2 regions of the Dorea sp. AF24-7LB genome follow, and region 1 is predicted to be linked to the other one. Evidence: a T-box and tRNA genes for the amino acid it is inferred to sense, from the RefSeq annotation. Region 1 holds a T-box; the other holds one or more tRNA genes.
What was found. The T-box of region 1 lies ahead of proS (proline--tRNA ligase). A T-box ahead of a tRNA ligase gene usually reads a tRNA of that ligase, here a tRNA-Pro.

Region 1 (4,438 bases):
TAGTATTTAGAAGTATGCTCATATCGGGTTGGTCATCAAAATCAGGCTAGTAAAGAAAAATGCATTTTTTTATGTGTGACAGGATGTGTAAATTCAAGTTTATATGCACACAGACATAATGTCTGCCATCCTTTTTTTGCACGGCAGCCTGGATTGTATTTTGTATCGCCGACGATCGGGCATCCGATAGCAGCGAGCTGGCAGCGGATCTGATGAAAGCGTCCGGTGTCCAGATGGATTTTGAGAAGTGTCTTCGTGGACTGCCCGTTGTCCATAGAGGTGCTGCTTGAAAAAATATCCTGGATGTCTGAAGCATGCTCATCCCCGGTGTTTACGGGATTTTTACTGAAAAAAATATCTTCGGAATTTGTGTTGATAGTATCTGGAGTGGAACGGGAAGTATCTGTGAAAAAATCTCGTAACTCATTATGGATTTCGTAGAAGAGGCGAGCTTTTTTTGCGCCTTTCTTTTTTGCATCACAGACAGACGCAGTGTTAGTCTGCGGATTTTTATACAAATAATTTTCCAGTGTTCCAGAAGTGTCAGACGGAATTCCGTTTGTCAGGGCAAGATAATATTTTCCAAAATCACCATTCTGAAGCTGGCGGTTTAAATCTTTTGCGGCAGCAGGTGTTTTGGCAAAGACAAGAATACCGCGGACTGGCTGGTCCAGTCTGTGTATTACTGCGAGATATGGCTCGCTTTTATCAGAAGATGTTTCATAAATGTGGCGTTTGATCAGATTTACCATATCAGGCGAACCAATACGGCGGCTCTGCGTTGCTGTGCCGTGCGGTTTTTCACATACGATAATATCGGAATCTTCGAATAAAATATTTAAAGTAGAATTATTTTTTCTGTAATTTTTTTGAATATGATTCTGCATGAATGATTTCCTCCTGTCAGAAATCTGGATTTCTTTTTTTATTTAAGCACAGAGCTATGGAATATGCAAATAAATTATAGCGGGATTGCCGGGAAATACAAATGCAGGAGGTTGACTTGAAAAAGTAAATTCCAGTGCGGAACTAAATTCCACTCATACTTTAAAAGTTGTGACTTTTATTGAATTTCTACATTGTAATTTGTTGTGCATATGCAAAATATAGAGTAGAGCCTTGATAGAATGATTTATTTTGTGTTAAGTGTTTTACATATGTGAATTTAGAGCTTGCAAGGTTAAATTCTACTTATGCAGGAGTAAGATCCATCATGGAGATTAAGAGTGGAGTTTAAATTTTCAATTTAGGAGCGAAAAATAATCATGTTTGTTGCTTGACAAAAGAAAAACCATAGATTAAAATTATGAACAATTCCATAAATAATATGGCGATGAAGAGAATTAGTACATGGTAGCGGGCAGCAGAGAGGACATCGTAATGGTGAAAGATGTCTGGCAGGCGCACTGTGGAACCGGTCTTGGAGCCACTGTATGAAAATGCAGCGTTTCCGTCAGCGTTAATGATGAATGAAGAGAACTGCAAAAGGGTTGCAGTTAACTAGGGTGGTACCGCCGAGCTTTTCGGTCCCTTTTTAGGGAGCTGAAAGGTCCGGCGTTTTTTATTATGGCGGCGAGGAAAATGTATCATGCTTGCATGATTACATTTGACGACCGCTAATCAGCGGATAAAACTTGAAAAGCGTGTTTTATGCTATCGCTATCATTATTGTCCTGACCACCGGAGAAAATTGTCAGTGGCAGGTTCTGTAGATGTTTTATTAAGATGATGTTGAAATCAAAACCTTTCACCATGTTTTTCGCTTATAGGCTTGCAACGTAGTGAGTACCAGGTGATTTTATTTATGAGCAGATTCGCAAACGATCTATGTTCCACATCAGGGCTTGCTAAATGAGTGTTATAGTCGTTCCGTAATGCGGCTGGTGCAAGACATGTGTCAAAGCATATTATATTTTTTTCTGGCACTGTAAGAATGTTGGATTTATATTTGTGGCTTTATAAAAGGAGCTCCCAGAATAAAGTAGAAAAGGAGAAAGAAAGATGGCAAAAGAAAAATTAGTAAAAAATATCACATCTCGTGACGAAGATTTCGCACAGTGGTACACAGACGTTGTACGTGAAGCAAATCTTTGTGATTATTCCAGCGTAAAAGGATGCATGAACTACTTACCGAATGGTTATGCGATCTGGGAACTGATCCAGTCAGATCTGGACAGACGTTTTAAAGAAACAGGTGTAGAGAATGTATACCTGCCGGTTCTGATTCCGGAAGAACTTCTTGAAAAAGAAGCAGATCACGTAGAAGGATTTGCACCGGAAGTTGCATGGGTAACACATGGTGGAATGGAGAGATTACAGGAAAGATTATGTATTCGTCCGACATCTGAGACATTATTCTGTGACCTGTGGGCAAAAACAGTAAAATCATACAGAGATCTTCCGAAGGTATGGAACCAGTGGAACTCCGTACTGCGCTGGGAGAAGACAACAAGACCGTTCTTACGTTCCAGAGAATTCTTGTGGCAGGAAGGCCATACACTTCATGCAACATACGAAGAAGCTGAAGAAAGAACAATTCAGATGTGGGAAGTTTATAAGGATTGCTATAAAGAGACAATGGCTATTCCATTCGTAGCAGGAAGAAAGGCAGAACACGAGAAATTCGCAGGAGCAGAAGACACATATACGATTGAAGCACTGATGCATGACGGAAAAGCACTTCAGTCTGCGACAAGTCATTTCTTCGGAAGTGGATTCCCGGATGCATTTGATATTAAATATGTAGATAAAAATAACGAATTACACAGTGCTTATGAGACATCATGGGGATGGTCTACAAGAAGTATCGGAGCACTTATTATGGTTCACGGTGATGACGACGGACTTGTATTACCACCGCATGTCGCACCGGTAGAATGTAGAGTCATTCCAATCGCACAGCACAAAGAAGGCGTTCTGGACAGATCATATGCACTGTTTGATGAGCTGAAAAAAGCAGGATACAGAGTGAAGATTGATGATTCCGACAAGAGCCCGGGATGGAAATTCTCTGAGCAGGAGATCCTCGGAATCCCGACACGTATCGAGATTGGACCAAAAGATATCGAGAAGAATCAGGTTGTGGTTGTACGTCGTGACAATCGTGAGAAGATCGTTGTATCTCTGGATGAGATTGCTGTAAAACTGCGAGAAATCCTTGAACAGGAACAGCAGGATATGTACAACCGCGCAGAAGAGTTCCTGAACAGCCACATCGATACAGCAACAACAATGGACGAAATGGTAGAGAAGTTCAAAGCAAATCGTGGATTTGTTAAAGCCTGCTGGTGCGGAGATCCAGAATGTGAAGGCGAAGTAAAATATCTGACAGGCGGAGCAGCAACCAGATGTCTGATTGAAGATGAAGAATTTATTTCCGACAAATGTATCTATTGTGGAAAACCTGCAAAACAGATGGCATATTGGGGAAAATCTTATTAAAATATAATTGGGGACGGGGATTTTCTAGAAAATCCCCGTCCCCAATTGAAAAAGACCTGTCCCTTTTTAGGAAAGGAGACAGGAATGCCTCGTAAACCAAGGAAGAAAAGTATATCAGATATTTATCATGTAACTAATCGAGGAGTCAATCATTTATCTATATTTGCACAAAACCGAGAAAAAGGACGAATGTTAAATTTGATTCGGGAGAATTGTGACAAATATCATGTGGGCATATATTCTTATTGCATCATGCCCAATCATTTTCACCTTTTAATAAAAGCAAGTTTATCAGATTTATCAGCATTTATGGCTGTTATATCATCAAAATATGCATCATATTATAATTATAAACATAAAAGATCAGGAGTTGTTTTTCAAAATCGTTTTCAAAGCCAGTGCATAGAAGATGCCAATTATTTTTGGAACTGTTTGCGCTATATTCATTTGAATCCCGTAAAGGCAAAATTATGTAAAGATCCAAGATCATATAAATATGGAAGCATGAATGAATTATGTAAAATAAGAAAAAAAGAGATTTTGGATGAAAATGTATATAAAAAAATCAAGGAATTTTTTGGAACAGCAGAGCAGTTCTGGGCGTTTCATAATTTGCCGGATAGTAGTAACAAGCTATTATTTATTGATATAAAGGAAGAAGAATTTGATCAAATGAAAGAGATTGCTGTAGAGATATTAAAAAGTATGTCACAGCAATATAAAGAATCTATGAAGGAAATATTAGAATACTCAGCAATGAGAAACGAATTTGATCGAAAAATAAAAACGGCTCTTAATATTTCACAATGTATGGTGGAAAACATAAGAAAACAAGTGTTAGAAGAAATATATTAGATAATTAGGGACAGGTCTTTTTGAATTGGGGACGGGGATTTTCTGGAAAAACCCCGTCCCCAATTCAAAAATGTGGTATGATAAAATGGAATGTGGATAAGTGGAGGTAAAAATGTGGAATATTTAGAATTACAATTACCAG
Region 2 (4,438 bases), on a different contig from region 1:
GATTGACGAAGCGCGTTATAGCGGTCTGATCAAGGAAATGCAAACCTTGCCGGAGAAGATTGAGAAGATTATTGAAGACAAAGAGAGAATCCAGTGGTTTGCATCCAAACAGGCAAATGCAAGAGACGTATTTTTTGTAGGTCGTGGTATTGACTATGCAATCTGCCTGGAAGGAAGTCTGAAGATGAAGGAGATCAGTTATATTCATTCTGAGGCATACGCTGCAGGTGAATTGAAGCATGGAACGATTTCTCTGATCGAAGACGGCATTCTTGTTGTCGGTGTTCTGACACAGCCGGATCTCTATGAGAAGACAGTTTCTAACATGGTTGAGTGCAAGAGTCGTGGCGCTTACCTTATGGGACTTACAAACTTTGGACAGTATAATATTGAAGATACAGCAGACTTTACGGTATATATTCCAAAGACAGATCCGTTATTTGCAACATCACTGGCAGTCATCCCGTTACAGCTCCTTGGTTATTATGTCAGCGTTGCAAGAGGTCTGGATGTAGACAAGCCGAGAAACCTTGCGAAGAGTGTTACAGTAGAGTAATCTTCCTGCAAAAGGCGGTCGTTTAGAAAATATTAAAAGAATATTAATAAAAAAGGGTGCTCAATATTGTGATGAAAATGCTATAATATTATCGCAATATTGAGCAATATAGCATCTGAAGGAAACTACCGATGGCGGGCTTGAGAGATGCTGGAACAAGGAGAGGTACAAATGAAAACGACATTAGTTATTATGGCTGCCGGAATCGGATCCCGTTTTGGCGGCGGAATCAAACAGCTGGCACCGGTCGGACTGCATGGGGAGATCATCATGGATTATTCCATTCATGATGCAATCGAAGCAGGATTTAATAAGATTGTCTTTATTATCCGTAAGGACATTAAGGAAGCATTTAAGGAAGCAATCGGAGATCGTATTGAGAAAATCTGTGCGGATCTGGATGTAGAGATTGCATATGCATACCAGGAGCTGGATGCACTTCCGGAAGGAATCGAACTTCCGACCGGACGTACGAAACCGTGGGGAACCGGACAGGCAGTTCTTGCGTGCAAAGATGTTTTAAAAGAGCCATTTGCAGTTATCAACGCAGATGATTACTATGGAAAGGAAGCATTTACTAAGCTTCATGATTTCCTCGTAGATTACACACCGGAGAAGGCGAATGCATTCTGCATGGCAGGTTTTATCCTGAAGAACACATTAAGTGAGAATGGATCTGTTACCAGAGGTGTGTGTGAACTGAATGAGAAAGGCTATCTGACAGCAGTTCATGAGACACATAACATTGTGAAGACGGCAGACGGTGCAGCAGTCGATACAGAAGACGGACTAAGAGCCATCAATCCGGAATCTTATGTATCTATGAATATGTGGGGACTGACACCGGAATTTGTCGACATACTGGAAGCTGGATTCAAAGAGTTTTTTGAGACAATGGGAGACAAAGACATCTTGAAAGCAGAATATCTTTTGCCGATTTATATTGATGAACTATTACAGGCTGACAAAGTATCTGTAAAAGTGCTTGACTCTCATGACAAATGGTTTGGTGTAACATACAAAGAAGACAAAGACTATGTTGTAAAGTCTTTTGCCAAACTGATCGAAGACGGCGTATACGCTGAGAAACTGTTTGAGGACTTGAAGTAAGAATTATCAGAAATAAGAAAGACTGTTATAGCATGCGCGCATGCTATAACAGTCTTTCTTGATTTTATGAAGTTATTGTAATGTTGGAGTGCTTTTATGAGAAAATGCAATTACATCAACGGTATAATAATATAGAAACGAAAAAATTGTAAATTTGCAAACCATCGCAAACCCGCGTAAAATGGGCATTTTCAAAGACGCTCGACAAGAAAATACAAAAAAGTTGAAAAAAATTAAAAAAAGGGGTTGCAATTTTTGGATTTGCTGATATAATAATATTTGTTCGCTGATGAAATACAAAAGATAAAAAACGAACGCAACAGAGAACTACGTAATGCGGATTGGTGTAATGGCAGCACAGCAGACTCTGACTCTGTTAGTAGAGGTTCGAGTCCTCTATCCGTAGTTCCTTGGCAGGGGCGCCGAGTGTTTTGAATGTTTGAAACATTCGGTTGACATGCCGGAGTGTGGCTCAGCTTGGTAGAGCGCTACGTTCGGGACGTAGAGGTCGCAGGTTCAAATCCTGTCACTCCGATTAAGATGAATCTCAAAGCTTATTGCTTTGAGATTTTTTTTTGCTATGGCATCCGGAGAAAGTTGCCGGTGGCAAGTTCTGTAGCTTATGGTGATGGGAAAAATGCGTCATACTTGCATGATTTATAATTGCAATTTCTTGACATCTGTTGGTGGGGCGAGTATCATTAACTGTGTTAAGACTGTAACTATCCAGTATAGTTACAGTAGATGAATTAACGAGTAAAAGAGTGATGACAAGGGGAGCTTATGTATAGGCTGAGAGGAAGTTTAGAAACTTCGACCCGGAACCTGATATGGATAATGCCATCGTAGGGATGTATTAGATATTACAGAACCCTCCTTCGTCTTCAGTCGAAGATACAGGAGGATTTTTTTGTGCAAGTTGGAGCTTACGGAGGAAGGCTAAGAATAAGCCTAAAAAGAAGAAAAACAACAGGAGGCCAACAGTCATGAAATTATTTCAGCAGAAATCAGTGATCGAGAAATATGATGATGTGAAAAGCTTTGTGGAAGCATACAACATCGGAGCGGATGATTTCATTCTCGCGACAAAACGGATTTACGAGACCTGTTTTGCACCGCTGAATCTGAAAGCACATGTAGAATACAAGAGCAAATATGGCAGCGGTGAGCCGACAGATGTAATGATCGATGCACTGCTTGAGGATTTCCGTCAGGGAGATTATAAGAGAATCATTGCTATCGGCGGTGGAGCTGTCATTGATATGGCGAAGATTCTTGTACTGGACGGGGAAGCGAAAGCAGAGAGCTATTATCGGAAAGAAGTACCGCTTCGCAAAGTGCGCACACTTCTTGCAGTGCCGACAACCTGTGGCGCAGGATCGGAAGTGTCCAATGTCTCCATTACAGAGATTACTTCGATCCACAGCAAATTAGGACTCGCCGTAGACGAGATTTATGCAGATGAGGCAGTGCTGATCCCGGAACTTTTGCGTGAGCTTCCATATGAGTTCTTCGCAACCAGCGCGATCGATGCATTTATCCATGCGATTGAATCTTTTGTATCACCAAAAGCGAACCTCTACACGGAGATGTTCAGCGAGAAAGCAATGGAGATGATCGTGCATGGATTCCGTGAGATTATCGCTCATGGAAAAGAATACCGGATGGAGCTGCTGGAAGATTTTCTTGTGGCAAGTAATCTGGCAGGTGTTGCATTTGGCAATGCCGGAACCGGAATGGTGCATGCCATGTCCTATCCGCTGAGCGGAATGTATCATGTCGCACACGGAGAGGCAAATTATCAGTTCCTGACTGCCGTATTTGCTGCTTATCAGAAAATGAATCCGACCGGCAAAATCATTCGTCTGAATGCATTTCTCGCAAAAATGATGGAATGTGATGAAGCGGTTGTCTATGAAAAACTGCAGGAATTGTTAGACCAGATTATCAGTCGTAAAAAATTAAGAGAATATGGCATGAAGGAAGAAGAAATCCATTCATTTGCCGTAAGTGTAGACGCAAGTCAGCAGAGACTTTTAAATCAGAGCTATGTGAAGCCTACCATTGAGCAGATGGAGGCAGTTTACAGAGAACTGTACTAGATAGTATACGAAAGTATAGAATAGTATATTCAAACATTAGGAGGAGAATTATGCTTGGAGAAATGTTAAATAAAGTCAGAGAGACAACCCCTCTGGTTCACAATATCACAAATTATGTAACCGTAAATGATGTGGCAAATGTATTGCTGGCATGTGGCGGAAGTCCGATCATGTCTGACGAGCCGCAGGATGTGGAAGATATTACTTCCATCTGTGGAGGATTGAATATCAATATCGGCACATTAAATATAAGAAGTATCGAAGGCATGAAGCTGGCTGGAAAGAAAGCGGCAGAACTTGGACATGCAATTCTGCTGGATCCGGTAGGAGCGGGAGCAAGTGCACTGCGCACGAACACAGCCGTTTCTCTGATGGAAGAAATTCCGTTTTCCGTGATCCGTGGAAATATTTCCGAGATCAAAACCCTGGCATCCGGCAGTGGTACAACAAAAGGCGTAGATGCTGATGTTGCAGATGCAGTGACAGAAGAGAATCTGGATGAAGCAGTCGCATTTGCAAAGGCATTTGCAGAGAAAGCAAACTGTGTTGTTGCGATTACAGGGGCGATTGATCTGGTGAGTGATGGAAAATCCTGCTATGTGATTCGTAATGGACGCCCGGAAATGGGTAAGATTACAGGAACTGGCTGCCAGTTGTCCGGAATGATGAC

Region 2: it has a tRNA-Pro gene. The T-box ahead of proS (proline--tRNA ligase) is inferred to sense a tRNA for this amino acid. The anticodon was not compared.

Annotation. Positions count from the first base shown of each region.
Region 1 is NZ_QUFR01000010.1:78,443-82,880, forward strand. It holds gene DWY31_RS10590 (RluA family pseudouridine synthase) at 42-887, opposite strand; T-box leader at 1,325-1,535, shown strand; gene proS (proline--tRNA ligase) at 2,002-3,441, shown strand; gene DWY31_RS10600 (REP-associated tyrosine transposase) at 3,526-4,296, shown strand; gene DWY31_RS10605 (CCA tRNA nucleotidyltransferase) at 4,411-4,438, shown strand, end outside.
Region 2 is NZ_QUFR01000002.1:153,336-157,773, reverse strand. It holds gene glmS (glutamine--fructose-6-phosphate transaminase (isomerizing)) at 1-556, shown strand, start outside; gene DWY31_RS03180 (nucleotidyltransferase family protein) at 728-1,666, shown strand; tRNA gene DWY31_RS03175 (tRNA-Gln) at 2,002-2,072, shown strand; tRNA gene DWY31_RS03170 (tRNA-Pro) at 2,128-2,201, shown strand; TPP riboswitch at 2,430-2,535, shown strand; gene DWY31_RS03165 (4-hydroxybutyrate dehydrogenase) at 2,653-3,768, shown strand; gene thiM (hydroxyethylthiazole kinase) at 3,819-4,438, shown strand, end outside.